Regions from separate parts of the Kushneria marisflavi genome, predicted to be linked through region 2. Evidence: predicted binding sites of a transcription regulator. Region 2 holds the regulator's gene; the other holds the start of a gene.
What was found. The regulator LexA, encoded in region 2, represses DNA repair genes until DNA is damaged. The targets are predictions, from matches to a motif close to TACTGTNTANNTANACAGTA.

Region 1: the regulator LexA is predicted to act here: its motif matches at 2,577-2,596, upstream of recA (recombinase RecA).

Annotation. Positions count from the first base shown of each region.
Region 1 covers NZ_CP021358.1:831,773-848,096, forward strand. Annotated here, with positions in the region: gene alaS (alanine--tRNA ligase) at 1-644, opposite strand, end outside; gene B9H00_RS03850 (regulatory protein RecX) at 922-1,368, opposite strand; gene recA (recombinase RecA) at 1,460-2,533, opposite strand; gene B9H00_RS03860 (CinA family protein) at 2,678-3,181, opposite strand; gene mutS (DNA mismatch repair protein MutS) at 3,415-5,961, shown strand; gene fdxA (ferredoxin FdxA) at 6,116-6,439, shown strand; gene eno (phosphopyruvate hydratase) at 7,019-8,314, opposite strand; gene kdsA (3-deoxy-8-phosphooctulonate synthase) at 8,515-9,375, opposite strand; gene B9H00_RS03885 (CTP synthase) at 9,362-11,044, opposite strand; gene B9H00_RS03890 (Lrp/AsnC family transcriptional regulator) at 11,129-11,611, opposite strand; gene doeB (N(2)-acetyl-L-2,4-diaminobutanoate deacetylase DoeB) at 11,705-12,712, opposite strand; gene doeA (ectoine hydrolase DoeA) at 12,784-13,971, opposite strand; gene B9H00_RS03905 (methyl-accepting chemotaxis protein) at 14,332-16,324, shown strand, end outside.
Region 2 covers NZ_CP021358.1:234,359-250,682, reverse strand. Annotated here, with positions in the region: gene B9H00_RS01215 (NUDIX hydrolase) at 1-598, shown strand, start outside; gene B9H00_RS01210 (DUF429 domain-containing protein) at 604-1,548, shown strand; gene pyk (pyruvate kinase) at 1,627-3,096, opposite strand; gene topA (type I DNA topoisomerase) at 3,509-6,178, shown strand; gene B9H00_RS01195 (DUF6586 family protein) at 6,175-6,633, shown strand; gene B9H00_RS01190 (hypothetical protein) at 6,723-6,968, shown strand; gene B9H00_RS01185 (lipopolysaccharide kinase InaA family protein) at 7,058-7,759, shown strand; gene lexA (transcriptional repressor LexA) at 7,805-8,449, opposite strand; gene B9H00_RS01175 (TetR/AcrR family transcriptional regulator) at 8,615-9,322, shown strand; gene nagZ (beta-N-acetylhexosaminidase) at 9,319-10,359, shown strand; gene B9H00_RS01165 (mechanosensitive ion channel family protein) at 10,372-11,712, shown strand; gene B9H00_RS01160 (hypoxanthine-guanine phosphoribosyltransferase) at 11,735-12,292, shown strand; gene mfd (transcription-repair coupling factor) at 12,397-15,846, opposite strand; gene B9H00_RS01150 (glyceraldehyde-3-phosphate dehydrogenase) at 16,248-16,324, shown strand, end outside.

The DNA of each region.
Region 1 (16,324 bases), 600 kb from region 2:
ATGTTGCCCTGGGCATCACGGTCGTACTGCATGAAAACCAGGTTCCAGATCTCGATGTAGCGATCGCCGTCTTCATCCGGGCTTCCCGGAGGGCCACCGAATACATCCGGGCCGTGGTCGAAAAAGATTTCCGAAGAGGGACCACACGGGCCGGTCTCGCCCATCTGCCAGAAATTGTCTTCTTCCAGACGCGAAAAACGCTCGGCGCTGACGCCCACTTCATTGAGCCAGATATCGGCGGCTTCATCATCGCTGACATGAACCGTGACCCAAAGCTTTTCGGCCGGCAGCCCCAGATTGACCGTCAGAAACTGCCAGGCGTATTGAATGGCCTCACGCTTGAAATAGTCGCCAAAACTGAAGTTGCCCAGCATTTCGAACAGGGTGTGGTGGCGCGCGGTATAGCCGACGTTATCGAGGTCATTGTGCTTGCCGCCGGCTCTGACACAGCGCTGTGCCGAGGTCGCCCGGACGTAGGGCCTGGGGTCGCGCCCTAAAAAGACATCCTTGAAAGGCACCATACCGGCATTGGTGAAAAGCAGCGTGGGGTCGTTATCAGGCACCAGTGAACTGGAAGGCACCTGGGTATGGCCATGCTGTTCAAAAAAATTCAGAAATGCTTGTCGTATGTCGGCGCTTTTCATGGGCTTCCCGTAAACAATGGGTCAGGTCATTTTGAATGAGGCAACGAGCGATGCATCAAACGATGGGTGCATGGCAACCGTCACCTGTCGTCAACATGCGCCTCGAGGGGTGACCCTCATGGTCTTCCATGTCTCGCCCGTGAGCGCATCATGAAACGCAGGATCACGACGAGACGAATTTTGGCGGCTTAATGTATCAGTATGTCGCATCCGGGTGCGACAGTCCGCATGCGCTCCATTTTGCCTCATGCCGGGCGTGACATGCCAAATCAGGATGTCACGACAGCCAGGCCAGTCGCATGGCACTGCTGCACTGCTGGCCGTCAAACCCACGTGATGCCAGAAAGCGCTGGCGTTTGGCGCGGGCCTTCATGTCATCGCCGGGGCCGTCAAAACGGCGCTGGAGCGCCTCGGCGGCAAGCGACGTCCAGTCTGCGTCGCTCTCTTCCAGCGCCTGAGCAATCATGTCGCGCTCGATCCCCCGACCGGACAGTTCTGCGCTGATCTTGCGCGGGCCCTGCAAACGCGCGATGCGCGAGCGAACGAAATGCTCAACGAATCGAGCATCGGACTGCAGATTGTCCTCGGCAAGACGATCCAGCAGCGCACTGACCTCCTCAGGCGGATGCTCATGGCGCAGCAGGCGCTCCTCGAGCTCGCTGCGGGTATATTCTCGCCGGGCCAGCAGTGCAATGGCCTCTTCGTATGGCGTTCTTTGTGACATCACTGCCCTCCCCATCGTCATGCACCAATGCAAAAAGGGGCACGCTCCATTGAGCGTGCCCCTTTAATACCACTATTCAGAAATTGACGACCTACAAAAGCTCGTCACCGCTGGCATCAGCGTCAGCCGGCGCTTCGGCTTCTGCGGCCTTTTCTTCTTCCTTCGTTTTCGGTGTTGTCAGAAGCTGGCCGCGGATAGCGTCCTCGATCTCCTGCATAACCTCGGGGTTATCTTCAAGATACTGGGCAGCATTGGCTTTGCCCTGCCCGATCTTGTTGCCCTTGTAGCTGTACCAGGCGCCGGCCTTGTTGACCAGGCTGCACTGGACGCCGAGGTCGACCACTTCACCGGCGTGATAAATGCCCTTGCCGTAGAGGATCTGGAATTCGGCCTGACGGAACGGCGGTGCCACCTTGTTCTTGACGACCTTGACGCGGGTTTCGTTGCCCACGGCTTCATCGCCCTGCTTGACCGAACCGGTACGGCGGATATCCAGACGTACGCTCGAATAAAACTTGAGCGCGTTACCGCCGGTGGTGGTTTCGGGGTTACCAAACATGACACCGATTTTCATGCGGATCTGGTTGACGAACATCACCATGCAGTTGGCATTCTTGATGTGTCCGGTCACCTTGCGCAGCGCCTGTGACATCAGGCGTGCCTGAAGGCCGACGTGGGAATCGCCCATCTCGCCCTCGATCTCGGCACGCGGTGTCAACGCGGCGACAGAGTCAACCACGATAACATCCACTCCGCCGGAGCGAACCAGCATGTCGCAGATCTCGAGGGCCTGCTCGCCGGTATCGGGCTGTGAGACCAGCATGTCATCAAGATTGACGCCCAGTTTTTCGGCGTAGCTGGGGTCGAGTGCGTGCTCGGCATCGATAAAGGCGCAGGTCTTGCCCTGCTTTTGCGCCTGAGCGATGACGGACAGGGTAATGGTGGTTTTACCCGAGGCCTCGGGCCCGAAAATCTCAACGATACGCCCATAGGGCAGACCGCCTACGCCAAGCGCGATATCCAGCCCGAGTGAGCCGGTTGAGACGGCGGGAATTGCCACGCGGGGCGTATCACCCATCCGCATGACGGCACCCTTGCCGAACTGGCGCTCGATCTGGGATAGCGCTGCATTAAGCGCCTTGGAGCGGTTGTCATCCTGTGCCATGTTGGCCCTCCTGTCGGGTCAGCCTGACGCTGATACGCCATTAAGCTGTATGCTTGTCCAGTATTTTAAACCAAAAATACGGTCTGTCACATCCTTTTGATGACTTATTTCATCAAGAGGCTATAAAGGCCGTGCAGACGCGCGTCAGTCAAAGGGATTCTCCTGCAGCCGGTCTATCAGCCCCCTGAGGGCCAGTGCCACGGCTTCACGACGTACCTCGAGGCGTTCGCCGTTGAGACGATAGCACTGGGCCTGACTCTGGGTGGCATTCCCCCATGCCAGCCACACGGTACCCACTGGCTTGTCCGGGGTTCCGCCACCCGGGCCTGCCACACCGCTGATTGCCACCCCCAGCTCAGCACCGCTGTCACGACAGGCGCCGCGCACCATTTCATGGACCACGGTCTCACTGACGGCACCGAAAAGCTCCAGAGACACCGACGACACGCCCAGCAGACGCTGCTTGGCAGCATTGGAATAGGTCACATAGCCGGTCTCGAAACATGACGAGCTGCCGGCGATGTCGGTAATGGCACGTGCCACACCGCCACCAGTGCAGGATTCGGCGGTGGTCAGCACCACACGCTGCTGCTGACAGAGCAGACACAGCCGGCTGGCCAGCTCCTGTATGCCTGATGCTGTTGCCATGACAACTCCCGCCGATCACATCGAATTCAAGGCCACCCATGGTACTTGATCACCACAGACAATGGGTACGCCCTCACCATCGCGCGCTCTACACGCGTTGAACGTTTGCTGTCTGCACTATAGCAATACAGGGAAGGCAGTGGATCATGATAATCTCACGGTCTTTCACCTAACATGTCATTGGACAGGGTCAATTTCACGTGGCAGGCAAGACCGAGTCCCAACCGACGCCGATGATGGCGCAGTATTTTCGTATCAAGCGCGAGCACCCCGATGTGCTGCTGTTCTACCGCATGGGAGATTTCTACGAACTCTTTCATGACGATGCCAAACGGGCCGCGTCACTGCTCGACATTACGCTGACCGCACGCGGCAGCTCCAACGGCGCCCCCATTCCCATGGCAGGTGTCCCATACCACAGCGCCGAAGGCTATCTCGCACGACTGGTGCGCATGGGCGAGTCGGTCGCCATCTGTGAACAGATCGGAGACCCGGCGACCGCCAAGGGTCCGGTCGAGCGCCGGGTCGTGCGCATTGTCACTCCAGGCACGCTGCACGATGAAGCGCTGCTCGACGAGCGCCGTGACAATCTGGTCGCCGCCCTTCATGGCGACAATGATCACTGGGGACTGGCCTGGCTCGAGCTTTCCAGCGGGCGTTTCAGCGTGCTGGAAGTTGAAGGCGAAGGCGACATGCTCGCCGAACTTCACCGACTCGATCCGGCAGAGCTTCTGGTCATGGAAAGTCTGCGTCTGCCCGCACGTCTGGAAGGACGCCCCGGCTTGCGACGCCAGAGCGACTGGCACTTTGATCTGGAAACGTCCCGGCGTCTGCTGTGTGATCAACTGCAGGTACAAAACCTTTCCGGCTTTGGCTGTGACCATCTGACCCGGGCACTGACCGCCGGCGGCGTCCTGATCGATTATGTCCGCGATACCCAGCGCACCGCCCTGCCCCACATTACCGCCATCGGCGTTGAAAACCGCGATGAATCAGTGGTGATCGACGCCGCCAGCCGACGCAATCTGGAAATTGACCAGAACATGGCCGGCGGTCAGGACAACACGCTGGCCTCGGTGCTGGATACCACGGCCACCGCAATGGGCGCGCGCCTTTTGAGGCGCTGGCTGAACCGCCCCCTGCGCGACCGGGATCAGATCAACGCCCGACAGCAGGGCGTGCGGCTTCTGGGCGAACAAGACCATGTCGAAGCCTTCAACGATATCCTGCGCGGTATCGGTGACGTTGAACGCATCCTGGCGCGCGTAGCCCTGCTCAGCGCCCGACCGCGCGACCTTGCCCGACTGCGTGATGCCCTCAATGTCCTGCCGGCGCTGGCCGAACGGCTGGAAGGCATTGCCCGGGGCAGCACGCTGGACGATCTCGCTCACCATATCGTGCCCTATCCCGAGCTTGCCGACACGCTGACCCGGGCGCTGATTGACAGCCCGCCGGTCGTGATCCGCGATGGCGGCGTCATTCGCGAAGGCTTTGACGAGGAGCTCGACGAGTTCAGGGCGCTGCAGGAGAATGCCGGCGACTATCTGGTCCAGCTGGAAACTCGCGAACGTGAACGCACCGGGCTTTCAGGGCTCAAGGTGGGCTATAACCGCGTGCATGGCTACTACATCGAGATTCCGCGTGCTCAGGCGAGGGAAGTCCCGGCGGATTACATCCGGCGCCAGACGCTCAAGAATGCCGAACGCTTCATCATTCCCGAACTCAAGACCTTCGAGGACAAGGCGCTCTCGGCTCGCACCCGAGCGCTGGCGCGTGAGAAACTGCTCTACGACGGCCTGCTAGAGGCGCTCAATGCCGAGCTGGTCGCCCTGACCCAGACCGCCCAGGCCCTGGCCACTCTGGATGTGCTGCACGCCTTTGCCGAGCGGGCGCAGACGCTGTCGCTGGTTTGCCCAACGCTTCGTGAAGCCCCCGGCATGACCATTCGCGACGGGCGTCACCCGGTGGTCGAGCATGTCTCGAGCCACCCCTTCGTACCCAACGACCTGCATTTTGACGATGCCACCCGAATGCTGGTCATTACCGGGCCCAACATGGGCGGCAAGTCGACTTTCATGCGTCAGAATGCGCTGATTGCACTGCTGGCGCATACCGGCTGCTTCGTGCCGGCAAGCCATGCCGAAATCGGCCCGATCGACCGAATCTTTACGCGCATCGGTTCTTCGGACGATCTGGCCGGCGGCCGTTCGACCTTCATGGTCGAAATGACAGAGACCGCCAGCATCCTGCACAACGCGACCGATCAAAGCCTGGTATTGATGGACGAGATCGGACGCGGCACCAGTACCTTTGACGGGCTGTCACTGGCCTGGGCAGCCGCCGAGCATCTGACCGGGACGCGCGCCTTTACGCTGTTTGCAACGCACTACTTCGAGATGACCGGCCTTCCCGATCAGGCCGAGGGTGTGGCCAACGTGCATCTCAATGCTACCGAGCATAATGACGGGATCGTGTTCATGCATCGGGTTGAGCCGGGCCCGGCCAGCCAGAGCTATGGGCTGCAGGTGGCACAGTTGGCAGGCGTCCCCCGCGCCGTGATTGCCCGCGCCCGCGAAAAGCTTCTGACGCTTGAGGCCCAGGACAGCGAGCGCCCGAACGCGCCTCTCAGAACGCCCGCACCGCAGCAGGATGATCTTTTCGCCAGTACGCCGCATCCGGTGGTCGAAGCCCTCTCACAGCTGGATCTGGACGCCCTGTCACCACGTCAGGCACAGGAGTGGCTCTATCAGTGGCGTGAGAGGATAAAACAGGACTCGTAAGCCAGCCGGCCCGCACTTTCATCAGAAGCGGCTTGTCGCCGGGCGGGCCGGCCTTCTAGAATAAGGCCCCTTTTGTGGGCCGTCCCACACCCCTTATTCAGCACTGCCTGTTCCTGTACAGGCAGTGGCCGCCTGCTACCCTGGAGTTCGTGACATGACCTTTGTCGTCACCGAGAACTGTATTCAATGCAAATACATGGACTGCGTGGAAGTCTGCCCGGTCGACTGCTTCTATGAAGGTCCCAATTTCCTGGTCATTCATCCGGATGAATGCATCGACTGCGCTCTGTGCGAACCGGAATGCCCGGCCGAGGCCATCTTTTCGGAAGACGAGCTACCGGAAGGTCAGGAAAAGTTTATCGAGATCAACGCCGATCTGGCCGAGCAGTGGCCCAACATCAACGAGCGGGCTGACCCACCAGCCGACGCCGATGAATGGAACGGCGTTCCCGGCAAGATCGATAAACTGGTGCGCTAATCTCCGGGATGGGGCCCCAGCGCTTCGATCGTTCTCTCCCACCTGCTTTTCATGCCCTTTATGCGCGCCCCGCGCCCCTGCCATAAGGGCCTTCTGCATTTTTAGCGCATAAAAAAAGGCGGCCCGATGGGGCCGCCCTTGCATCCTGCGTCCTTGAGCCGGTCCATTGGCTCTCTATCCAGTGGCGTCATCCATGCGGAGAAATCGAATCCATCCGATACCCAGCGCGCCATCAAAAAAATTTGTCGTTGGTGATCTGAGCGGGGCCATCCATTTGCCGCCGTCAGTTGAGTCTCGATCAGAATTTCTGATCGATTAAAAGAGTTTAAAAAAGAGCTAATCGAGAGAAGTAACGATCGCCTTGCTTTCTTTTTTGGCAAAAAGCCAGGCAAATCAAAAATTTAAGAGGGAAGATAGCTTCAGACCCGCTATCGGGTCGCTTCGAATGTACTTATGGTGGGTTCTGACCCCCTATCGGGTCAAGGTAATCGTCCAGGATTCGTCGAATATTTGGGCAGGCCATAAAAAATCCGACTACCATGGGCAGTCGGATTAAATTTAATGATCAGAAATTCTGGATCAGGATTGACCCTTTACTTCTGACAGGCCCTTGTAGGGCGCCTTGCCTGCCAACTGATCCTCGATCACCAGCAGACGGTTGTATTTGGCAACGCGATCGCTGCGTGACAGTGAGCCGGTCTTGATCTGCCCGGCACAGGTGCCAACAGCCAGATCGGCGATGGTGGTGTCCTCGGTCTCACCGCTACGGTGAGAGATCACCGCGGTATAGCCGGCATCACGCGCCATCTTGATCGCATCCAGCGTTTCCGTCAGGGAACCGATCTGGTTGAACTTGATCAGAATCGAGTTGCCGATGCCCTTGTCGATGCCTTCACGGAAGATACGCGTGTTGGTGACGAACAGATCATCACCCACCAGCTGTATACGATCACCCAGCTTGTCAGTCAGCGCTTTCCAGCCATCCCAGTCGGACTCATCCAGGCCGTCCTCGATGGACACGATCGGGTACTGATCCACCAGATCGGCCAGGTAGTCGGCAAAGCTTTCGCTGGTAAAGCTCTTGTTCTCGCCGGAGAGCGTGTACTGGCCATCCTTGTAGAATTCGGACGCCGCACAGTCGAGCGCCAGCGTGACATCGTGGCCCAGCTGATAGCCGGCATCGCTGACCGCCTGCTTGATGGCGCCCAGTGCATCGGCGTTGGATTCAAGGTTCGGCGCGAAGCCTCCCTCATCACCCACCGCGGTAGACTGCCCGCGACCGGAAAGCACCTTTTTCAATGCATGGAAAATTTCAGCACCCATGCGCAGGCCTTCGGCAAAGCTCTTGGCGCCGACCGGCTGAATCATGAATTCCTGGATGTCGATGTTATTGTCCGCGTGCTCACCGCCATTCATGATGTTCATCATCGGCAGCGGCATGCTGAACTGACCCGGCGTGCCGTAGAGCTCGGCAATGTGGGCGTAAAGCGGCATGCCCTTCTCGGTCGCGGCGGCACGCGCGGCGGCCAGCGAAACGGCGAGAATGGCGTTGGCCCCCAGGTTGCCCTTGTTGTCGGTCCCGTCGAGCTCCAGCATGGCCTGATCCAGCGCGCGCTGATCGTTGGCGTCCATGCCCTTGAGGCGCTCACGAATCACCGTGTTGACGGCTTCCACGGCCTTTTTGACGCCCTTGCCCAGATAGCGTGACTTGTCACCATCGCGTAGCTCCAGCGCTTCACGCGAACCGGTAGAGGCACCCGACGGCGCATAAGCCTGCTCGCGAATACCGCCAGCCAGCGTCACCGTGGCCATGACGGTGGGATTACCGCGCGAATCGAGCACTTCGAGTCCATGAATATCAACAATCTCGGCCATCTAAAGCATCCTCACTGATTAAACTTCCGGCCCCGTTCTCGGACCGGACTCGAATGAACGCACCATGAAAGCATAGAAAGCGACTCATTTGCCTGCCATGCCGGCGTACTCGCCGCCGCTGTTAGACTAAAGTCAAAACCCTGCCGGCAACAAAGCCCCTGCCAATAAAAACGCCGGTCATCGTGACCGGCGTTTTGAGTCTAGCGAATATCGATGGGATCGAAGTGCTTGACCACCCCATCGAGCATCCTGATCTGCTCCAGGAAAGGGGTCAGTCGATTCAGCGGCAGTGCGCAGGGACCATCGCAACGCGCGTTGTCGGGGTCCGGATGGGCCTCGACAAAAAGCCCGGCGATGCCGGTGGCCACACCGGAGCGAGCCAGCTCGACCACCTGCTGGCGACGTCCTCCGGCGCTGTCGGCACGCCCACCCGGCTGCTGCAGCGAGTGGGTGACATCGAAAAAGACCGGATAGCCGGTTTTTTTCATCTCGCCAAAGCCAAGCATGTCGACCACCAGGTTGTTGTAGCCAAAGCTTGAACCGCGCTCACACAGGATCAGCCGATCGTTACCGGCCTCCTCGAACTTGGTGATGATGTGGCGCATCTCGTGCGGGGCAATGAACTGTGGCTTCTTGATGTTGACCACCGCGCCGGTTTTCGCCATGGCCACCACCAGATCGGTCTGGCGGGCCAGGAAGGCCGGCAGCTGAATGACGTCACAGACATCGGCCACGGCACGCGCCTGATCCGGCTCGTGCACATCCGTCAGCACCGGCACGTTGAAGCGGCTTTTGATCTCATCAAGGATCTTGAGCCCTTCATCAAGGCCTGGCCCACGGTAGGAGTGGATCGAGCTGCGGTTGGCCTTGTCAAAACTGGCCTTGAACACATAGGGAATGCCCAGCGCTTTGGTAGCTTCGACCCAGGCATCGGCCACCTCGATGGCCATCTCCCGTGATTCGAGCACGTTCATGCCACCAAAAAGCGTCAGCGGCTGCTGATTGCCGGTCGGGATATCACCGATGGCAACGGTTTTCTGCATAATGTCAGTGCCGGTCATCGTCACGCTCCTGCTGGTCGCGCGTGCCGGCCTTGTGTGCACGCGCGGCGCGATGCGTCAGCGCTGCGTTGACAAAACCGGTGAACAGCGGATGTCCATCACGCGGGGTCGAGGTGAATTCGGGATGGAACTGACAGGCCACATACCAGGGGTGATCCGGCAGTTCGACCATTTCCACCAGCGACTGATCCACGCTGCGACCGGAGAAGACCATGCCCGCGGCTTCCAGATCCGCCACGAACTGATCGTTGATCTCATAGCGATGGCGGTGGCGCTCGACAATGGTCTCGCTGCCGTAGATTTCACGTGCCTTTGAGCCTTCCGCCAGCACACAGCTCTGGCCACCCAGACGCATGGTGCCGCCCAGATCGGAGGACTCATCACGGGTCTCGATCCGCCCTTCCGGCGTGATCCACTCGGTAATCAGACCGACCACGGGATGACGCGTATCGTGAGTGAACTCGGTGGAGTTGGCATCGCGCCAGCCGGCCTTGTGACGAGCAAACTCGATGACCGCCACCTGCATGCCCAGGCAGATGCCCAGATAGGGGATGCCCTGCTCACGTGCATAGCGCGCGGTCGCAATCTTGCCTTCCACACCGCGCGAACCAAAACCACCCGGCACCAGAATCGCATCCTTGCCTTCAAGACGCTCAACGCCTTCACGCTCGATGGTTTCGGAGTCGATATAGTCAATATTGACCTTCACGCGGGTCTGAATGCCGGCATGCATCAGCGATTCATTGAGCGACTTGTAAGCGTCAAGCAGCTCCATATATTTGCCGACCATCGCAATGTTGATGGTCTTGAGCGGGTTGAGCTTGGCATCAAGCACCCGAACCCATTCGCTCAGATCCGCCGCTGGCGGGTCAAGACGCAGCTTGTCGCAGACGATGTCGTCAAGCTCATGGTCGTGCAGCATCAGCGGAATGCGATAGATGGTATCGGCATCCTGCATCGGAATAACGGCGCGCTCGTCCACGTTGGTGAACAGCGCGATCTTGCGACGCTCGCTGGCTTCAAGCTCGACTTCGCTGCGACACAGCAGGATATCGGGCTGGATGCCGATGGAGCGCAGCTCCTTGACGCTGTGCTGGGTCGGCTTGGTCTTGGTCTCGCCGGCCGTCTTGATGTAGGGCACCAGCGTCAGGTGCATGAACAGTGCGTGGCTGGAGCCGACTTCACTGCGCAGCTGACGAATGGCTTCCAGAAACGGCAGGGACTCGATATCGCCTACGGTGCCGCCAATCTCGACCAGCGCCACGTCATAGCCTTCGGCACCCGCCTTTACACGACGCTTGATCTCGTCGGTGATGTGCGGAATGACCTGAACGGTACCGCCCAGGTAGTCACCACGACGCTCCTTTCGAAGCACGTGCTCGTAGACGCGACCGGTGGTGAAATTGTTGGCCTGGGTCATGCGCGAGCGAATGAAACGCTCGTAGTGTCCCAGGTCAAGATCGGTCTCGGCCCCATCCTCGGTGACGAACACCTCACCGTGCTGAAAGGGGCTCATGGTGCCCGGATCGACGTTGATATAGGGGTCAAGCTTGAGAATCGTGACCTTCAGGCCACGGGCTTCCAGAATAGCGGCCAGAGAAGCTGCAGCGATGCCTTTACCAAGGGAAGACACAACGCCACCGGTCACGAAAATATATCGCGTCGTCATGGGGAACCTGTTAATGCTGAGCGAAGGTCGGCCAGAAAGGCGGACCAGGATGGGAGATCAGTTTACGCGAAAGCGTCGTCGCGCTCAATTTGCATTGTCGGCCTTGAGCCGGATCAGCGGGGATGAGGCCTTTTTGATGGACTTGGTCACGATATAGGTGAAGTAGCGCCGGATGGCGAGTTCCTCCATCAGCCAGCGGTCGATCAGGCGTTGGTACTGATCGATGCTTTCGGCCTCGATCAGTACCAGGTAATCCACGCCGCCGCCCACGGCCACACATTCGCTGACTTGGGGCGTTTCGCGCATCACACGCTCAAAGCGCTCGAAAACGCTGACGCTGTGATTTTCCAGCTCGACCTGGATCCACACCGACGTCAGGGAGACCCGAACCCGGTCGCTGATTCGAGCACTGTAGCCCTCGATGATGCCGGCACGCTCCAGACGCCTGACCCGTTCCCAGCAGGGACTCACCGATAGATTGATGGCCTCGGCCAGCCGCGATTTGGTAATGCGGCCATCCCGGGAGAGGATATCGAGAATGCGTAGATCGTACTGGTCAAGCTTCATCGAACCCTCGCATTGAATCAGGAAAGAACACGAAGCATCGGCCGTCGATCAATGCCTGTCATCAACCTGCAGGGATCGAGGCCGTTTTGATCATCAGCGCTCCAGCGTTTTGACCACTTCTCCGATGACCACGATGGTGTCGCCCATGTCGACGCGCGCCGGAAAACGCCGGGCCAGCACCAGACCGTCACGCTCGGCACGATATTCAACGGGCTCGGCGCCGGTACGCGTGATGTCCCAGAGTCGCGCGACCACCTCACCCTTGCGTACCAGCCCGCCAAGCGCGCAGGTCATTTCCAGAAGCCCCGTGTGCTCGCTTTGCACGTAGCAGGAGGCATCCGGCATCTCGACATACTGCTGGCGTGGCGGACGCTGAATGTCTCCTTTGGTAATGCCGGCAAAGATCAAAAAGTTGTGCACGCCGCGCTCGCTGATCTCGATACTGGCCGGCGTTGACGTCCCGCCACCGCCCAGCTCGGTGGTCACCAGCACCTTGCCCTGATTTTCCACCACCGTGTCGTAAAGCGCAGCTGCATCAAGCTCATACATCATGATGGCGGTCGAGGCGCCAAAATCGATCGCGCCCTTGAGGCTTCTGCGCTCAAGCTCGAGATCATCAAGCCGGTGAGCGGCGGCAAACGGCAGGATATCCAGCGTGCGCCCGCCTGAATGCAGGTCCAGCGCGTAGTCGCACATGGGCACCAGATAGCGGGTGAAGTAATCGGCAATCTGCTTCGTCGGGCCGCCATCCGGGTCACCCGGAAAACTGCGATTGAGATTGCCGCGATCCATCGGCGAGGTCCGCCGTCCGGCCTGCGCAGCCGGCTGATTCATCATCGGCACGATGATCACACGCCCCTGAACTTCCTCGGCCGTCAGACGTCGGGCCAGTTTCAAGAGTGCCGTGATGCCTTCGTATTCATCGCCATGATTGCCGCCGGTCAAAAGCGCGGTGGGCCCCTCACCATTCTTGACCACGGTGATCGGGATCATCACCGCCCCCCAGGCGGATTCATCATGGGAAACCGGCAGCTTGAGAAAGCCGTGCTGGACGCCATCGGCGTCAAAATCGACAGTGGCAGAGATCGGACTTGGACGCATGGGCAGTGCTGCTCCCTGTAGTGAGTGCGCCCGATGGCCCGGGCTCATCCGGGCCACCGGAAACAGACGCGCTATTTAACGAAAAGCTGACGGGGAAAATTGCAAAGGGTTTCCACCCCGGTCTCGGTGATCAGGATCGACTCGGTGATCTCAAGCCCCCAGTCATCCATCCACATGCCCGGCATGAAGTGAAAGGTCATGCCGGGTTCCAGTACGGTCTCGTCACTGGGACGCAGGCTCATGGTGCGCTCGCCCCAGTCGGGCGGATAGCTCAGACCGATGGGATAGCCACAGCGGGCACCGCCCCGATCAAAACCCCATTTGTCCATCGCCGCACCCAGCGCCATGGCCAGATCACAGCAGCGATTGCCGGGTTTGGCGACCTCAAGCCCGTTTTCGATGCCTTCCAGCAGTGCAGACTCCCCGCGCAGAAAATCTCGCGTCGGGCGACCGAGAAATACTGTACGTGACAGCGGTGCGTGATAGCGCTTGTAGACGCCGGCAATTTCGAAAAAGGTGCCTTCACCCTTTTTGAACGGCGCATCATCCCAGGTCAGGTGCGGGGCGGCTGCATCCTTGCCGGTCGGCAACAGCGGCACGATGGCCGGATAGTCCCCGCCGTGACCCTCCACGCCTTCAACACCGGCCCGATAGATTTCGGCCACCAGCCGGCTCTTGGGCAGGCCGGGCTCGACCATGTCCAGAATGCGGGCATGCATCTCGTCCACGATGCGACCGGCCACACGCATGTACTCGATCTCGGTTGGTGACTTGATCGCCCGGCACCAGTTGACCAGCCCATTGGCGTCGACCAGCGTCGCCTCGGGCAGGTTTGCCAGCAGGCTGGTATAGGCCTTCGCCGAGAAGTAATAGTTGTCCATCTCGACACCGATGCGCCCCCGATGCCACTGCCAATGGGGCAGAATCGACCGGGAAAGATACTCCATCGGGTGCATGTCGGGATTCTGGACGTAATAGTCCGGATACCAGGTCACATGCGTTTCGGGATTCATATAGCAGGTGCGTATGGCGCCATTACTGTCCTGGCGTCGTCCGTACCACACCGGGTCCTGATCAAGACTGATCAGGACACACTGGTGAACATAGAACGACCACCCGTCATAGCCGGTCAGCCAGGCCATGTTGGAGGGGTCATAGACGATCAGGAGATCCAGCTCGGCACGCGCCATCGCCGCTCTTACCCGGGCCAGGCGCTGAGCATATTCCTCGCGCGTAAAGGGAAGTGCAATGTCGGTCATTGGCGCTCGCTTTTCCCGGTCCACAAACCGGGCACTTGTTGTATTCAACGACGTCCCGAAAACAAGCCAGACACACGGGGTCAATGGCTACTGCGCGACCACCACCCCGCCTCAGCCAGTCTGCCCTTGTCCGATTGTCGGGGTCAAAAGCTTTCCGCAGGCGTTTTTCGACGATACGCCCCCTATCGAAGCCTTACCATCAATCGCTCCAGAGCACACAGGATCATTGTTAATTTGAATTAAAGCCCTCTCACGAAAGGGTCGATATACGCCACAGAATGCGCACCCTTCGTTGCGCTTGTTTTAACGACGCCCTGAGCGGCAGATGATCAGGACGCCTCCATGAGAGATTGCCGTCACATGAAAGATATCAGCGTTGCCACTGACCGCCAGAAGGATTTCTTTCGAGCCGCCATTGATCGTGCTCAGGCCGTCATCGAGTTCACCACCGAAGGCATCATCATTGATGCCAATGAAAACTTCCTGACCACGGTGGGTTACAGTCTCGAAGAGATCAAAGGCAAGCATCACCGCATCTTCTGTGACCCTGAAGAGATTGCCTCGCCTGAATATCGCGCCTTCTGGCAAAAGCTTGGCCGCGGGGAGTTCGATGCCGGTGAGTATCGTCGCATTGGAAGAAACGGCCGGGAAATCTGGCTGCAGGCCACCTACAACCCCATTTTCGATGACAGCGGCAAGCCGGCTCGGGTGATCAAGTTTGCCTCCGACATCACCGCACAAAAGCAGCACGATGCCGAATTCGAAGGCAAGGTAGATGCAATCAACCGCGCCCAGGCCGTCATCGAGTTCGATCTGCAGGGCAATATTCTCTCGGCCAACGATAACTTCCTGAACGCCGTGGGCTACCGAGCCAGCGAAATCATTGGCGAGCATCACCGCATGTTCTGTGATGAGGCTCTTACCCAATCGGTCGAATATCGTGAATTCTGGAAAAATCTCGCCCGGGGCGAATTTGCACAGGGAGAGTACAAACGATTTCGCAAGGACGGCAGCGAGCTCTGGCTGCAGGCGACCTATAACCCGATCATGGACCCTGCCGGGCGACCCTATCGCATCGTCAAGTTCGCCACCGACATTACCAGCCGCAAGCTGGCCAACGCCGAGTTTGAGGGCAAGGTCAAGGCCATCAGTCGGGCCCAGGCCGTCATCGAGTTCGACCTGGAAGGTTATATTCTGGATGCCAACCCGGCGTTTCTGGATACCACCGGCTATCGATTCGAAGAGATCAGGGGCCAGCATCATCGCATGTTCTGTGAGCCCGACTACGCCGACAGCGACGAATATCGTCGCTTCTGGGAGGAGCTGGGCCGCGGCAAGTTCATGAGCGGCGAGTACAGTCGGCTGACGCGCGAGGGCAAAAAGCTCTGGCTGCAGGCGACCTATAACCCCATCTTTGACATGAACGGCAAGCCCTTCAAGGTGGTCAAATTTGCCACCGACATTACCACCCGAAAGCGTGAAGGCGTGGAGCTTGAAGGGCGACTCAAGGCGATCGACCGCGCTCAGGCAGTGATCGAATTTGACCTCAAGGGCAACATTCTCGCCGCCAATCGCAACTTCCTCCACACCATGGGCTATACCCTGGACGAGGTACAGGGCCAGCATCACCGGATGTTCTGTGACAATGATTACGTCATGAGCACCGACTACCGTGACTTCTGGCAAAAACTCGGCAGCGGCGAGTTCTTTAGCGGACGTTTCAGCCGCCTGGGCAAGTTTGGTCGGCGCGTCTGGATTCAGGGCACCTACAACCCGATTCTTGATGCCACGGGCACGCCCTACAAGATCATCAAGTTTGCCACCGACATTACCGATCAGGTGAAACTTGAAGAGAGTATCAAGGACCAGGCTTCTTCGATGAGTTCAAGCATCTCGGGCCTTAATGCCTCCATTAATGCCATTGCCGAAAACGCTCAGCTGACCCAGCAGCTGGCGCATTTCACACAGGAAGAAGCGCAGCGCGGCAGCAACACCCTAACGCGCTCCACCGAGGTCATGGAAGCCATTCGAAAGTCCTCCGAGGATGTCGACGCCATCGTCAAGGTGATCGGCGAGATTGCCAATCAGACCAACCTGCTGGCCTTCAACGCCGCCATCGAGGCTGCGCGCGCCGGTGAACACGGACTGGGCTTTTCCGTAGTGGCCGATGAAGTCCGAAAGCTGGCTGAAAAGTCCTCTGATGCCACCCGTCAGATCAATCGCCTGCTGGGAGAATCCAGCCGACGCATCGAAGAAGGCAATACCGTCTCTCGTGATGCGAGAGCCTCGTTTGAAAAGATCGTGGAGGGCATCGAAAAGACCAGCAGTTCCGTGGATGAAATTACCCATGCCA
Region 2 (16,324 bases):
AAAGGCACTCAGATCCATCGCCCAGACCGGGCAGACCTATACCGACAACAAGTATGAGCTTGAACGCTACAAGCAGCTGGAAACGCTGACCAATCAGATGTTTGCCGTGCTGGGTGATGTACCCATCGAAAAAATCGAAAATCTGATCATTCCCGACCGAGGGTATGCCACGCCCAAGGTGGATGTGCGCGGTGCGGTATTTGATGACCAGGGCCGCGTGCTGCTGGTTCGCGAAATCAAGGACGGGCTCTGGACGCTACCCGGGGGCTGGGCGGATGTTAATGAAAGCCCCAGCGCCAATGTGCTCAAGGAGATCATTGAGGAGTCCGGGCATCGGGCCAGCCAGCCGCGGCTGGCCATGCTCAAGGATCGAAGTCTGCACCCTTACGCCCACTATTCACCGGATCATATCTACAAGCTCTTTTATGTCTGCACGCATGACGGCGGCGAGTTCATGCCCAATAACGAAACGGATGCGGCGGACTTTTTTGCACTGGACGATCTACCGCCCTTGTCCGAGGGGCGAACGCTGCCTGTGGACATTCATGAGTGCTGGGCCTTTGCCTCGTCCGGCGCTGCTGGCATCTATAGCGACTGATGGCCTTGATCGACATTGATCGTCTGCTCCATGCCGACTGGAGTCTGTCGCCCTCAAAGCGCTGGTACACGCAGGCTCGGCGTTTCAACGGTCTATGGCAGATCAGCGCACCGGTTTGCATCGATAATAGCCGCGCCTGGTGTGAAAGCGTTTTGATGGCGCCCTCACAGGGCGCAACGCTGGCCGGATTTGATTTTCCCATCGGGGTGCCCGGGCAATGGGCCAGACAGGTCAATGTGACCGATTTCAGGCAGTGGCTGGAAACGCTGGAAACACCGCAATGGCAGCACTTTTTCGATACCGCTGCCACTCGTGACGAGATTTCACTGACGCGTCCCTTTTACCCTCGGCGGGCCGGAAAGGGGATGCGGCAGTCGGATCTGACGCAGGCCCTGGGCGTTGAAAGCTTCGACGCGCTGCGTCGGCAATGCGAGCGTGACATGTTGGGGCGCCAACCCTGTCCGCTGTTCTGGACGCTGGGGGCCAATCAGGTGGGCAAGGCCGCCCAGGTCGGCTGGCAGGACGTTATTAGACCTGCGGTGGGGCAGGGTGCTGCACTCTGGCCCTTTGATGGTGAGCTGGCCTCACTGGCCGTGTCGCATCGCTGCATCCTCTGCGAAACCTGGCCGACGCTGGCGGCTCGCCTCATGGGCGCAGAACTGTCGGGACGTCAGAGCAAACGTAGACAGTCAGACCGTCTGGAGGTTTGCCGTCGTCTATTGGGGACCGGGCTGCCGGTGGCATGGGAGACGCCCGCAAGGGCATGGCTTGAATCCGGTTTCGGCGAGCGAGCCGATGGGGAGGACGCATTTGACGCCATGCTGGGGCTTGTGATGATGATCGCAGTCGTGGAGGGGCAGTTACCGGCATCATCGGCTCTATCACCCATGGCGAGGCATATCGAGGGGTGGATCCTGGGATGGTGTCCGGATGAGACGCCAACGTCCTGAAAAGCACTTGGCTATCCAAAAAAAAGGCCTTCAGATGAAGGCCTTTTTGATGTTGCAGAACAATCTCGAAAAGCTCGATCAGCCGATGTGTTCACCGACCTGAACAATCTTCATGGCGTTGGTGCCGCCCTGGGCACTGACGTGATCGCCGCGCGTCAGGATGACGTAGTCGCCAGGGTTGGCCAGCCCACGTTTTTCAAGCTCGGAAACGGCGCGCTGGTTGACTTCGGCATTGGGCATGTCATCAGTATTGAACTCGATGGCAGAGACACCGCGGTAGAGTGCCATGCGACGCAGTGTCCGCGGGTGTGACGACAGTGCCACGATCGGCAGGCCGGAGCGGATACGCGAGGCGATCAGCGGTGTATAGCCGGTCTCGGTCAGGCAGGCAATGGCGGCCACGCCTTCCAGATGGTTGGCAGCGTACATGGCAGACAGGGCTACGGTTTCATCGATGCGATGGAACTCATCGGCCATGCGGTGCTTGGATTCCTGAGCCGCGCGCTCGCGCTCGGCGCCCATGCAGCAGCGGTCCATGGCTTCAATGGTTTCGACCGGATAGCTGCCGGCCGCGGTTTCAGCAGAGAGCATGACCGCGTCGGTACCATCAAGCACCGCATTGGCCACGTCAAAGACTTCAGCGCGCGTCGGCAGCGGGGACTCGATCATCGATTCCATCATCTGCGTAGCCGTAATGACCGCACGGTTAAGCGTACGGGCGCGGGCAATCATGCGCTTTTGAACACCAATCAGCTGCGCATCACCGATTTCCACGCCAAGATCGCCGCGGGCGACCATAACGGCGTCAGAGGCGATGATGATTTCATCAAGCGTGGCTTCATTGGCGACTGCCTCAGCGCGCTCAACCTTGGCGACAAGGGCAATGTTCTTGCCGGCTTCGCCCAGCAGGTCGCGTGCCAGCTGCATGTCGGCACCGGAGCGGGGGAAGGAAACCGCCAGAAAATCGACTTCCAGGTCAATCGCGGTTTTCATGTCTTCGCGATCCTTGTCGGTCAGTGCTGCTGCCGAAAGACCGCCACCCTGCTTGTTGATGCCCTTGTTATTGGAGAGCTTGCCCCCCACCTTGACGGTACATTCGATGCGACCGCCTTCGACATGCTTGACTTCCAGTACGACACGTCCGTCGTCGAGCAGCAGTACATCGCCACTTTTGACATCGTCAGCCAGCTCCTTGTAGTCACAGCCGACCTGGTGGTCATTACCTTCATCACGGCCCAGATTGACGTCGAGGGCAAAGTCCTGGCCGTTTTCGAGTTCGACCGAGCCATTGGCGAAGCGAGCAACCCGAATCTTGGGTCCCTGTAGATCCCCAAGAATGGCCACATTGCGCTTTTGGTTTTTGGCAGCTTCGCGAACGGCGACGACGCGACGACGGTGGTCTTCGGGGCTGCCGTGGGAGAAGTTGATTCGAACGACATCAACGCCTGCGTGCACCATGGCGTCGAGAACACCTTCCTTGTCACTGGCAGGGCCAAGGGTGGCGACAATCTTGGTGCGGCGAATCGGGCCGGCAGTCGCTTTCGTCATGAAGCATTCTCCTGATGCGGTGTCTGAGTGTATTCACTATACCTTCTTCACCCCTTTGGGTGCGACGGCTATGCGCCAAAGTCTCCGGAGAGACTCTGAAGAAAGCCTTGACGAGACTTGCAGCAGAGCGCTGATGAGCGCCCTTGCAAGGCTTGATCAAACTCGGGGTAAAGTCTTGATGAGACCCCGGATAATGTCGAGGTGTTCAATGCGCCATGAAACGCTGTGGCGATGTTTGAGATCGGGCGTCGTTATTGTGCACCGTTTTTTAACCGGTGGCGCCATGGATAAGGCCAGGGTAGGGTAGTCGCATTTTCAGGGTGTCTGAAACTGTCCGGGTTAACGGACGCTCACGCACGCTGCTTTTCTGACATGACAGTGCCGGCAGGACCGGCAAAAGAGACGGAGATCTATGGGCAAGTCACTGGTGATCGTCGAGTCGCCGGCCAAGGCCAAGACCATCAACAAGTACCTCGGCAACGATTTCATCGTGAAATCGAGTGTGGGTCATATTCGTGACCTGCCGACCAGTGGTAGTGGCAAGAATGCCACTGATCCCTCCGAGCGTGCGCGACAGGCAGCAGCCACGCGCAAGATGTCTGCCGAGGAAAAGGCAGTCTATAAAAAGCGCAAGAGTCATGATCAGCTGATTCGTCGCATGGGCGTTGATCCTGAAAATGACTGGCAGGCGAATTACGAGATACTGCCGGGCAAGGAAAAGGTGGTCGACGAGCTTAAAAAGCTCGCTGAAAAGGCAGATGCCGTTTATCTCGCGACCGACCTTGACCGTGAGGGGGAAGCCATCGCCTGGCATTTGCGTGAAACCATTGGCGGTGATGAGTCGCGCTATCGGCGAGTGGTGTTCAACGAAATCACCAAAAATGCCATTGCCCAGGCGTTTGAAACGCCCGGCGAGCTCAAGGTTGACCGTGTACATGCCCAGCAGGCCCGTCGGTTTCTGGATCGGGTCGTGGGATTCATGGTATCGCCGCTGCTCTGGAACAAGGTGGCTCGCGGGCTTTCCGCCGGTCGAGTTCAGTCCGTTGCGGTGCGTCTGATCGTCGAGCGCGAGCGCGAGATTCGTGCCTTTACGCCTGAAGAGTACTGGGACGTTCATGCTGACCTTGAAGCCGGCAGCGGTGACCGTGTGCGCTTTGAAGTGGCGCGCCACGATGGGGAAGTGTTCCGACCGGTCAGCGAGTCACAGACCGCCTCGCTGATTGCGCCTCTGAAAACGGCCGACTACGTCATTACAGGTCGAGAAGATCGCCCGACTTCCAGCAAGCCCGGCGCGCCCTTTATCACTTCGACGCTACAGCAGGCTGCCAGTGGTCGCCTCGGGTTCTCGGTCAAAAAGACCATGACTCTGGCGCAGCGGCTGTATGAGGCCGGTTATATTACCTACATGCGTACCGATTCGACCAATCTCTCCGCCGATGCTATCACCATGGCGCGGGACTACGTTGAAGCGGAGATGGGCAGCAACTATCTGCCCGAAACCCCCAATGTTTATTCCAGCAAGGCCGGTGCCCAGGAAGCGCATGAGGCGATCAGGCCGACCGATGTTCACCGTCGAGCGGATGATCTGGGCAGCATGGAACGTGATGCTGAACGTCTCTATGAGCTGATCTGGCGCCAGTTCCTGGCCTGTCAGATGGTCCCCGCCCAGTATCTGTCGACCACACTGAGCATCGAGGTCGAGAATTTCGAGCTTCGTGCCAGGGGACGAGTGCTGCGCTTTGATGGCTATACCCGTGTGCTCAAGCCCTCGTCCAGAAAGGAGGAGGATCAGCAGCTGCCGGATATCGGCAAGGGAGAGCGTCTCGAACTCAAAACGCTCGATCCGAAGCAGCACTTTACCAAGCCGACTGCGCGCTATACCGAAGCCAGTCTGGTCAAGGAGCTTGAAAAGCGAGGGATTGGTCGTCCGTCGACCTATGCGGCCATCATCTCCACGATTCAGGAGCGTGGCTACGTCAAGCTGGACAGCCGGCGTTTCTATGCCGAGAAGCTCGGGGAAATTGTTACCGATCGGTTGACGGAATCCTTTCAGGACCTGCTGGACTACGGATTCACGGCCCGGATGGAAGACGAGCTGGATCATGTCGCCGACGGTGAGCGTGACTGGCGTGAGCTTTTAAACAGCTTTTACGGCGATTTTCGTGCTCGCCTCGATCATGCCGAGGGCGAGGAGGGCATGCGTCCCAATCAGCCGGTGGAAACCGACATCAAGTGTCCCACCTGCGGTCGGCCAATGCAGATTCGCATCGCCTCGACCGGGGTGTTTCTGGGCTGTTCGGGATATAACCTGCCGCCCAAGGAGCGCTGCAAGACCACCATCGATCTGCTGCCCGGTGATGAGGCAGTGCCGGCGGATGCCGACGAAAATGCCGAGACTGATGCCCTGCGCGCCAAGCGCCGTAACCCCAATACGGGTACGGCGATGGACAGCTATCTCATCGATGAAACGCGCAAGATCCACATCAGCAATGATGACGATGGCTATTACGAGATCGAAGAAGGTCACTTTCGCATCAAGGGCTACGAAGGCCCGACCATTGAGTGCGATAAGTGCGGCTCGGAAATGCAGCTTCGTACCGGGCGCTTTGGCAAGTACTTCGCATGTACCAACGATGACTGTAAAAATACCCGCAAGCTTTTGAAAAGCGGGGAGCCGGCGCCGCCCAAGATGGACCCGATCCCGATGCCGGAACTGGCCTGTCAGAAGGTGGATGATCATTATGTGCTGCGGGATGGCGCTAGTGGTCTTTTCCTGGCAGCCAGTCAGTTCCCGAAAAATCGCGAGACGCGCCCGCCGCTCGTCAGCGAAATCAGACCTCATGCCGACGCATTGCCGGAGAAGTATCACTTTCTTCTGAAGGCACCGGATCATGACCCGGATGGCCATCCGGCGCAGATCCGATTTTCGCGCAAGACCAAAAGTCAGTATGTGTTGAGCGAAGAGGATGGCAAGGCGACCGGTTGGAAGGCGCTGTGGGATGGCGGTCGCTGGCAGGTCGAGGATAATCGTAAGGGAACTGGTGCCAAAAAGAGCAGCAAGGCAGGGAAGCAGGCTTCATGAGCCATCAGGGACGAACCAATCAGCTGCTTTATCAGGCCATGCTGCTGCTGGAGCAGCCAGCAGGTGATGATGAACACGCTGATGCCAGACGTCGAGCGCTCGAGGAAGGGGCGCTCTCAATGCTCGAAATGGCCCTTGAAAGCGTGATCAGGGAAATTGCCCATACCTGCCGCTGGCCGTCGATGCACTGGCGTACCGTATTGAATGAACCGCCGGCACGCGTGGCCGAGATCGAGCTGTTGCGAGAACTCATGGCGCAGCCCGAAAGCTGGCTGGCCAGGCTGCTGATACTGCTGGATCGTCTTCATGACGAAGGTGGAGCGGCTCAGCTTCGTCGTCATGACAATATGATCGCGTCCAGCCAGAGCGCACCCCTTTCCCGGGAACTGGCAAAGTGCCTTGATGATTTTCGAGCTCTGCTTCCCCGGCTTCGTGAAACCAGTTATGAGTGGTAATGACTTGTCCTTGATAAACGTGACATCGTACGCAGGTGTCCTTAATATTGCGTTAATGTTGTTCGCTGATCGGATCAGTGAGGTGGCGCATGACTGAAGCGGCCGTATTTGAAATTGTCGAGCTTGAAGACGGCCAGTTTGTGCTGCGAGCCGCTGATAGTGATGATAAAAACGAACCCCTGGCCAGCATCCGCTTTTCATCGCAAACGCTGGAGCTGCTGCGCCACCATCGCTTTGATGTCGCTCGTGAGATGCTGGACCATTTAATCTCCCGCTCTGTACTGGCAGATGACGATGACGCCATTGATGCTCCCGAGCCTGCCGCCATCCATTGATCCGTTTTCCTTGACCGGGCCGATACCTGTCCACGGACAGGTATCGGCGTTTCAGGCGATTGTGTCTGAAAAAATGGAATAAATTCCTTATGTCAGAGACCCCAAAGGGTGATTTTGACTTCTGGTGGCAGGCACCGGGAGAATGGGTAGAGCCCCCCAATCAGCGCAAGGGCGGCCTTAGCGGCGTGCGGTTCGTCAGGCCACATCCGCAGGGGCCTGCCTTTTACGTCAAGATTCAGCAGGGCCATCTCTTTCATAGCCTTCGTTATCCGCTGGGTCGCCCCACCACCGTGCGTGAATGGCAGGGACTCAAGCGATGTCAAAAGCTTGGAGTGAATGCGCCGCCACCGGTCTTTTTCAGAGCACGCAAGGAAGATGGCGGGTGGCAGGCGGTCATGGTGACGCAGGCGCTCCTCGGTTATGAAAGCCTACAGGCGATGCTTTCTGCGGACCGCCATTCTCTCGAGCAACGCAGTACCATCTTTAATGCTCTGGCGGACAATCTGATCAGGCTGCATCAAAGTGGCTATAAACATGGCCATCTCTATCCCAAGGAAGTGCTGGTGCGCCTTGGTGAAGAGGGCGTGGCAGCCACTGCGCTTGTCGATCTGGAGAAGTGTCAGCGTCGGCCATCGGCGCGCCTGGCGGCAATGCGGGATCTAACCCGTCTTTTTGGCGATGCTCGGCCGATGGGAATGCGCGATGAGGAGTGCCACCTGATGATGGACGTCTATCAGCGTGTGGGTATTTCGCTGGACAGGGAACGGCTCATGTTGCCGAGGATACGTTAGGTGTGGTGTGCCCGCAGGCACACCTGACGCTTTAAAGGGGCAGGCTTAAAGGCTGTTGCCGTCGCCACCCCGAATGACCCCAACGCCTACGCCCTCTATATCCAGGCTCTGACTTGTCAGGTCGATCATGATGGGCTCGAAATCAGGATTTTCGGCAATCAGACTGACGATGCTGCCCTGACGCTTGAAGCGTTTGACCGTCACATCATCTCCCAGTCGTGCCACGACAATCTGTCCATCGCGGGCATCATGGGTGCGATGCACCGCCAGCAGATCACCATCAAGAATACCAGCGTCGCGCATGGAAAGACCGCGGACACGCAGCAGATAGTCGGCGCCCGGATTAAAAAAATCGGCTGGCATCGGGCAGTAACGTGAAATGTGCTCGGCGGCAAGAATCGGGCTGCCGGCAGCGACTTCCCCGATGACCGGTAGACCGGCGTTGATGCTTTCCTGCTCCTGTGCGGCCTGTTCATGAGCGGTGATACGGATGCCGCGTGAGGTACCCGGAATCATCTCAATGACGCCCTTCTTGCGCAGGGCACGCAGATGTTCTTCGGCAGCATTGGGCGAGCGAAAGCCCAATGCGCCGGCAATTTCGGCACGCGTGGGGGGGTAGCCGAGTTCACTGATGGTTCTGGCAATGAAATCGAATACGGCCTGTTGGCGTGCGGTCAACGGTCGTGTCATGGGCGATGGCCATTGTTGATGTATACAGTATGTGATTGTATCCAGTCATCAGATCAATGCAAGCGCTTCGATACGGTCTCAAGTGCAGGTGAATGCGTGCATTGGTGATACCATCACGCACTGGCCCGTAAGTTTTATTTTCATGAAAGAGAACTGATATTTTCCATGGTGCCATCCGATACCGTGACCCGAATCCTTGATGCGGCCGAAGTACTGTTTGCCGAGCACGGCTTTTCCGAGACGTCGCTTCGTCGGATTACGGGTCGAGCCGAGGTCAACCTGGCGGCTGTCAATTACCACTTTGGCTCCAAACAGGCGCTGATACAGGCCGTGTTCTTCCGCTATCTCGATCCTTTCAGCGCGGATCTGCATCAGCGTCTGGATGCGCTTGAGGCAGACGAGACAGGCGCCTGCGATCTTGAAGGGCTGCTCGATACGCTGTTTACCAGCGTGCTGGAGATGCCCTCTGAAGGCCATGATTTAAGAACCTTCATGAAGCTTCTGGGACTGGCCTACTCACAGGCGCAGCGCCATCTGCGTGACGAGCTTCGAAACCGCTATGGCGACATCTTTTCGCGCTTTTTGAAGCTTCTCAGGAGGGCCACTCGCGAGCTGGCCGACGATGAGCGCTTCTGGCGCCTGCATTTCATGCTGGGGTCGGTCATTTTTACACTTTCCGGTCTCAACACGCTGCGCGATATCGCCGAGCATGACTATCACCAGCGCATCACGATTCGGGAGCTGGCCCAGCGTCTGAAACCGGTCGCCCTGAATGCGCTGCGTGCCCCAGTGACGGAGGTTGCCTCAAATGCCATGACGGCTCAGCACGCCGATCAGGTGACCTGCTATCCCAGAACAGGAACACATTCATGACGAATTCCCGGTCTGCAGCCCCGGTTGGGCCGCTCATGTGCGACGTTCAAGGCACATGTCTGAGCGATGACGAGCGAGGCTGGCTGGCTCACCACAGCGTGGGCGGCATTATCCTTTTTGCGCGCAACGTCGAGTCACCCGAGCAGATGCGAAAGCTGTGTGACGACATCCGGCGTGCTCGTCCCAATATTCTGATCGGCATTGATCAGGAGGGAGGGCGTGTTCAGCGTCTTCGCAACGGTGTGACCAGCCTGCCTCCCATGGCATGTCTGGGACAGTACTACCTCGATGCACCTGCTGAAGCGCTTGAGCTGGCGCGCGACACCGGCTGGCTGCTGGCGATGGAAATGGCCGCCTGCGGCGTCGATTTCTCCTTTGCGCCAGTGCTTGACCTTGATGATGCCCGCTGCCCGGCCATCGGCAATCGTGCCTTCTCTGATGATCCGCAGCATGTGACTGCTTTGGCGGGCGCCTTTATCGAGGGGTTGGCCGATGCCGGGATGGCCAGTGTGGGCAAGCACTTCCCGGGGCATGGCGGCGTCACGCTCGATTCACACCTTGTCATGCCGGAAGACACACGCACGCTCGAGGCGCTCGAATCCCGTGACCTGATTCCCTTTCGAGCGCTGTCTGACCGACTGAACGGGATCATGCCGGCTCATATACGTTTTACCCGAATCGATGACCGCCCGGCCGGATTTTCGCGGCGCTGGCTGGAATATCTGCGCCAGGACATCGGTTTTGAGGGTGTGATCGTTTCTGATGATCTTTCCATGGAAGGGGCTGCCATGGCCGGTGGCCCAGGAGAAAGGGTCATGGCGGCGCTGGAGGCCGGATGTGATCTTGTCCTTCTGTGTAATGACCCGGAAGGGGCGGCAGAAGCCCGTCAGACGCTGCATTCATCCATGAAGAAACCGTTAACACAGTGCCGTCTGGAGCGACTACGCTTTGCCGGTGGCGTCGTTGATCTTGCAACGCTGAAGGAGCAGCCGCGCTGGCACCGTACCAGGGAGCGGCTGGCGAATCTCCCTACCTGAAGAGAGAATACAATGGCGCAGCAATCAGGCAGTGGTGGCTCATCATCGGGCGGTTCCCAGTCCGGCGGGTCGGAAGCCACCCATTACTGGCAGCAGTTGCTCGACAGTACACGGGAGTGGTCCACGGGCTATTTTGGTCTGCCCGGCTGGGTACTGATGATCATTCTTGTCGTGCTGCTGGTACTGCTGTTTGATCTGATCTGCGCCTTCTTGTTGGGTCGACTTGAGCGGCGTCTGAACAAGAGCCCGAGACGTTGGGATGACGCGCTGGTGCATGCGCTTCGCGGGCCGCTGCGATTGTGGTTATGGCTCGGAGGGCTGTGCGCCATACTCACCCTGGGGGCTCAGGGGTTCGATATCTCCGGTGTCACTTTTTATGCCAGTCTCTTTTTCGGGCTCTCGACGCTGGCCATCATATTCTGGGTCGAGGTGCGTCTGATGCAGCGTCTCGAACAGCGACTGGTATTTCCACCGGCCCACTCCAGGGCAAAACCGGTAGATCAAACCTCTGCTTCGGCAATCACCAAGATTACGGGTGCGCTGACCCTGATCCTGGTGCTGTTAATGGGCCTTCAGATGCTCGGAGTGTCGGTATCGAGTCTTCTGGCGGTAGGCGGCGCTGGCGGGATTCTGATCGGTTTTGCTGCCCGCGATGTCATGGCCAACTTCTTTGGCGGCATGGTCGTTCATCTGGACAAGCCCTTTCAGGTCGGGCACTGGATACGTTCGCCCGACCGCGAGATCGAAGGCGTCGTTGAAGACATCGGCTGGCGTCTGACCCGTATTCGTACCTTCGCCGGGCCGCCCATTTACGTTCCCAACGCCGCATTCAGCCGGATTACCATTGAGACGCCTTCGCGCATGGAGGCCCGTCTTCTGTGGGAAAACGTCGGTATTCGCTATCAGGATGCAGGGGCCATCGAGTCGATTACCACCGACATACGCGAGATGCTCGATCAGGACGAAGAGATCAACAGCGATGAGATGATCACGGTGACCTTCAGCCAGTATGGTGACTATTCGCTGAATCTTATGATTTATGCCTTGAGCAATGTGGTCGACTGGCAGGGCTATAACGAAATCCGACAGCGCATCCTTCTCAAGGTGCGCGACATCATTCATCAGCATGGTGCTGAACTGGCATTGCCCGCCTCCCGGATCTATGTGCCTGACGAGATACGTCTAAGCAATGGGTCAAAGCAGGATGACCTTGAGTCCGAGGGGGATTCCCGGCAGGATAGCGACCCTCAAAATTCCCGGTCGGCATCTGCAAGCCGCGTGCGGGAAAAGGACAAGGGGACGCGTGCCCCATTTGATACCGAACAGAACAGTGAGTCAGATGGCGATGCCTGAACACCATGATGGTCACCTCGAGATGGCCCAGTATCACAACGACATGAAGGTCCTAATGGATGAGGCAGATTGCCTGATTGACCTTCCTGCCGTCGAAAGGGCGCTGGATGACATGGCCAGCCGATTGACGACGTCGCTCTCTGACAGCATGCCGGTGTTTTATTGCGTGATGAACGGCGGGCTGATCACGACCGGCCACCTGCTGACCCGTCTGGGCTTCCCTCTGGAAGTGGACTACCTCCATGCCACACGCTATCGCGGTGGCCTGCGCGGCGGCGAGCTATTCTGGCGTGTTTCTCCCGAAATTCCGATGGCAGGCCGGCACGTGGTGATTGTGGACGATATTCTGGATGAAGGCGCAACGCTTGCCGCTATCCTTGAATACTGCCATCAGGCAGGAGCGGCCAGTGTGTCTTCGGCCGTACTGGTCGAGAAGATGCATGATCGCAAGGCCGTACCTGATCTCAAGGCGGATTACTGTGGCCTTGAGGTCGAGGACCGCTACGTTTTTGGTTTTGGCATGGACTACAAGGGCTACTGGCGCAACGCACCGGGCATCTTTGCCCCGCGCGGTCTTTGATCCGTCAGAGATCGTCGTTACCTGTACCCCAAAAAGGGCCGGCCATCAGGCCGGCCCTTTTTTTGCCACCGTCAGCCAGGTCACCGGCTGATGACCGATGTGACCTAAGACTTCTGATTGAAATGTTCGAGCAGGGCTTCGATGGCAGCGAAGCGTGATTCTGGCGTTTCCATGGGCTTTTCAAAGCGCAGGGTATCTGCGCCATCCAGCCGATACTGATCAGGTGCTTTTTGCATCATTTTGACCAGCGTCATGGGTTCAACCGAAGTGTCGGCTCCGAACTGTATACGACCACGCTTTTCGCCTGCTTCAAGTCGCGTAATGCCCAGCCGCTCGGCCTTGAAACGAAGGGTGGCCTGTCGGAAGAGATGCTTGACCGGCTCCGGGAGCAGGCCGAAGCGGTCGATCATTTCGACCTGAAGCTCACGCAGCTCACCATCGTTTTTGGCATTGCTGATGCGCTTGTACATGACAAGCCGCTGCTGAACGTCATGCATGTAGTCGTCAGGGATCAGCGCCGGCAGCCCAAGGCTTATATCTACACCTTCCGACATGGGGGCTTCGATGTTGGGCGTCTTGCCACTTCGAATGGCATTGACGGCACGATCGAGCATTTCCATGTAAAGGCTGTAGCCGATGGTCTCGATCTGGCCGCTTTGCTCCTCACCCAGAAGCTCACCGGCACCACGAATCTCCAGATCATGGCTGGCCAGCGTAAAGCCTGCCCCCAGGTCCTCGGCCTGTGTGATGGCCTCCAGACGCTTGGTGGCATCCGTGGTGATCTGCTTGGGTGGGGGAGTGAGCAGGTAGGCGTAGGCCTGATGGTGCGAGCGGCCTACACGTCCGCGCAGCTGATGAAGCTGCGCCAGACCGAACTTGTCGGCCCGCTCGATAATGATGGTATTGGCGCTGGGAACATCGATGCCGGTTTCAATGATGGTTGAGCATACCAGCACGTTGAAGCGCTTGTGGTAGAAGTCCGACATGGCCCGCTCCAGAGCGCGCTCGGCCATTTGACCATGAGCGACGCCGACGCGTGCGTCAGGCACCAGTTCGCGTACCTTCTCGGCAGTGGCCTCGATCGATTTGACCTCATTGTGAAGATAATAGACCTGACCACCTCTGAGCAGTTCACGCAGGACGGCTTCCTTGAGCACGGCCTGATTGCGCTGTTGTACGAAGGTCTTGACCGATAGCCGGCGAGCCGGCGGGGTGGCAATGATGGAAAGATCACGCATGCCGCTCATGGCCATCGACAGGGTCCGCGGAATCGGCGTGGCAGTCAGGGTCAGAATGTCGACTTCGGCGCGCAGCGACTTGAGCTTTTCCTTCTGGTGGACACCAAAGCGGTGCTCCTCGTCGATGATCACCAGTCCAAGATTGGCAAACTCAAGTTCCTTGCCCAGCAGCTTGTGGGTACCGATAACGATATCGATGCGGCCATCGTTGAGCCGCTCAAGTGTCTGCGACTGCAATTTACCGCCCTGAAAGCGCGACAGGATATCGATGTTGATGGCGGAGTCGGCGAAGCGGTCGCGGAAGTTATCGAAATGCTGCTGTGCCAGCAGGGTCGTTGGTACCAGCACTGCCACCTGACGTCCGGACTGTACGGCCAGAAAGGCCGCCCGCATCGCCACTTCCGTTTTGCCAAAGCCGACGTCGCCGCAGATCACGCGATCCATCGGCTGGGTCGAGGTCATGTCATGGATGACGGCATCAATGGCCATGCGCTGATCCGGGGTTTCCTCGAACGGGAAGTTGGCGGCAAAGCGTGCGTATTCCTGTCCCGGCGGCTCGCAGGCAAAGCCTTCACGCGCCTCGCGTCTGGCGTAGACGTCCAGCAGTTCAGCCGCCGTATCACGTACCTTTTCTGCTGCCTTGCGCCGTGCCTTCTCCCACTGGTCACTGCCCAGCTTGTGTAGAGGGGCGCTGTCATCGCTGGCACCGGCGTAACGTGAAATCAGATGGAGGCTGTCGACCGGCACATAGAGTCGCGCACCGCTGGCGTACTCAAGTGTCAGAAACTCTGCCGGCATGCCGCCGGCGTTGAGCGTTTCAAGCCCCAGATAGCGGCCGACACCGTGCGCCTTGTGGACAACCGGGGCGCCTTCCCTGAGCTCCGAGAGATGACGTATGGCCAGTTCATTATCATCCGTGGCACGGCTGCGCCGCCGGCTCTGGCGTACGATTTCGCCGTAAAGCTCGGTTTCTGTGAGTACCAGCAGCTTGTCGCTTTCAAGCCAGATGCCGCGCTCAAGCCCACCTTCCGCGATGGCATGGGGCTGATGGGCATCCAGAAAGCCTTGCCATCTGTCGATGTCATGTAGATCGAGGTTCAGGGGCGCAAGCGTTTCGTGCAGGGCTTCCTGCCGACCCCTTGACTCGGCCACAAACAGCACCCTGACATCATCGTGATCCGCCATGAACTGCTCAAGCGATGCAAGCGGCTTTGTGGCGCGTGCGTCGATGGCGATGTCAGGCAGTTTTGACCCTTCAACGGGGGTGCCTTCTTCATCAGTGCGCCACTGGAGGCGGGGATAGCGGTTGATCTGACCGAACAGCTCTGCCACTGGCACAAAAGCCTTGACCGGGGGGAGCAGTGGCCGGGTAGGGTCAACGCCCAGATTTTCAAATCGACCGGTAATGGATTGCCAATGACTCTCGGCGGCCTCGAAGCTGCCCGGCATCAGGGCGCAGCGCAGCTGATCACCGATATGATCAAAAAGCGTCGACGTGTGCTCGAAAAACAGCGGCAGATACTGCTCAAGGCCCGGAGAAGGAATGCCCTGAAGTGCGTCCAGATAGAGCGGGCAGTGACGCGGATCAACGTCAAAAAGCGTCTCGAAACCCTCACGAAAGCGCGCGATGGCATCCTGCGTCAGCGGGTATTCATGGGCTGGCAGCAGTTCGATTCTTTCGGTGCGCTCGCTCGAGCGCTGAGTATCGGGATCGAAATATCGCAGCGTGTCGATCTCGTCATCAAAAAGGTCGATACGCAGGGGGTGCTCGCTGCCGACCGGATACAGATCGATCAAGGCACCGCGAAAGGCATATTCTCCGGGTTCGTAGACGGTTTCGACCGCGCGATAGCCGGCGCGGTGAAGCTGGCCACGAAAATGTTCGCGATCCAGCGACATCCCGTTTTCCAGATGCAGTGCCTGTACGGCGACATAGTCCGTTGGCGGCAGACGCTGCATGAGCGTATTGACCGGTGCCAGGATAATGCTCTGGTACTGATGTTGAAGCTGGCGCAGGGTGCGGAGCCGCTCCGAGACGATGTCCTGATGTGGGGAGAAGCTGTCATAGGGCAGAGTCTCCCAGTCGGGAAAAACGAGAACCTGCTGGTCGCTGAAAAAGCGTAATGCCAGTGCCATGCGCTGAGCGCTGGCCGAATCCGGCGTTATCACGAGCAGGGGTGTCTTCTCGGCGCTGGCCAGATGGGCCATGGTGAGCGCATCAGCGCTACCCTCGGGAAGTCGCCAGCGTGTGTTTTCCCGGGCAGGGGACAATGCAGGGGGCGAAAGAGGGCTGATGGTGTGGCTATGCGATGGCATGGTTCACTTCAGATCGATGGGCACAGGAACAAAATGCGGACAGTATCGTCAATATGGAAGAGGTTTGCCTTGAAGTCTGTCATTCCCGAAGCATTTGAGAGGCTCATTGTGCCGTATCACGCCCGGTCATGCTGGCTTCGATGATGTGCTTTTGGATATCGGTAAGACGTTTGTGGCCAGTCGTGGCGCTACGCAAGGCACTTGTCAACTGATGCTTTGGTGTAGTCCGGCTACATGTTTGCGACTACGCAACCATTGTGACAGGACGTCGCTCTTTCGATAATGCCGCCACCTTAAGATTGCAGCTGCCGAGAGAGTGCCCATGATACCGAAAAGGATATCAACTAAAATAAGGGCAGGCGCTGCAGGTTTTCGATCATCGCATTGTAAGGAAACCTGACGTGAGTATGGAAAAAGAAGAAATGTGTCTGAAACAGTGGCAGGAACAGGAGGCGCTGGCAGAAGAGATGATCCCATT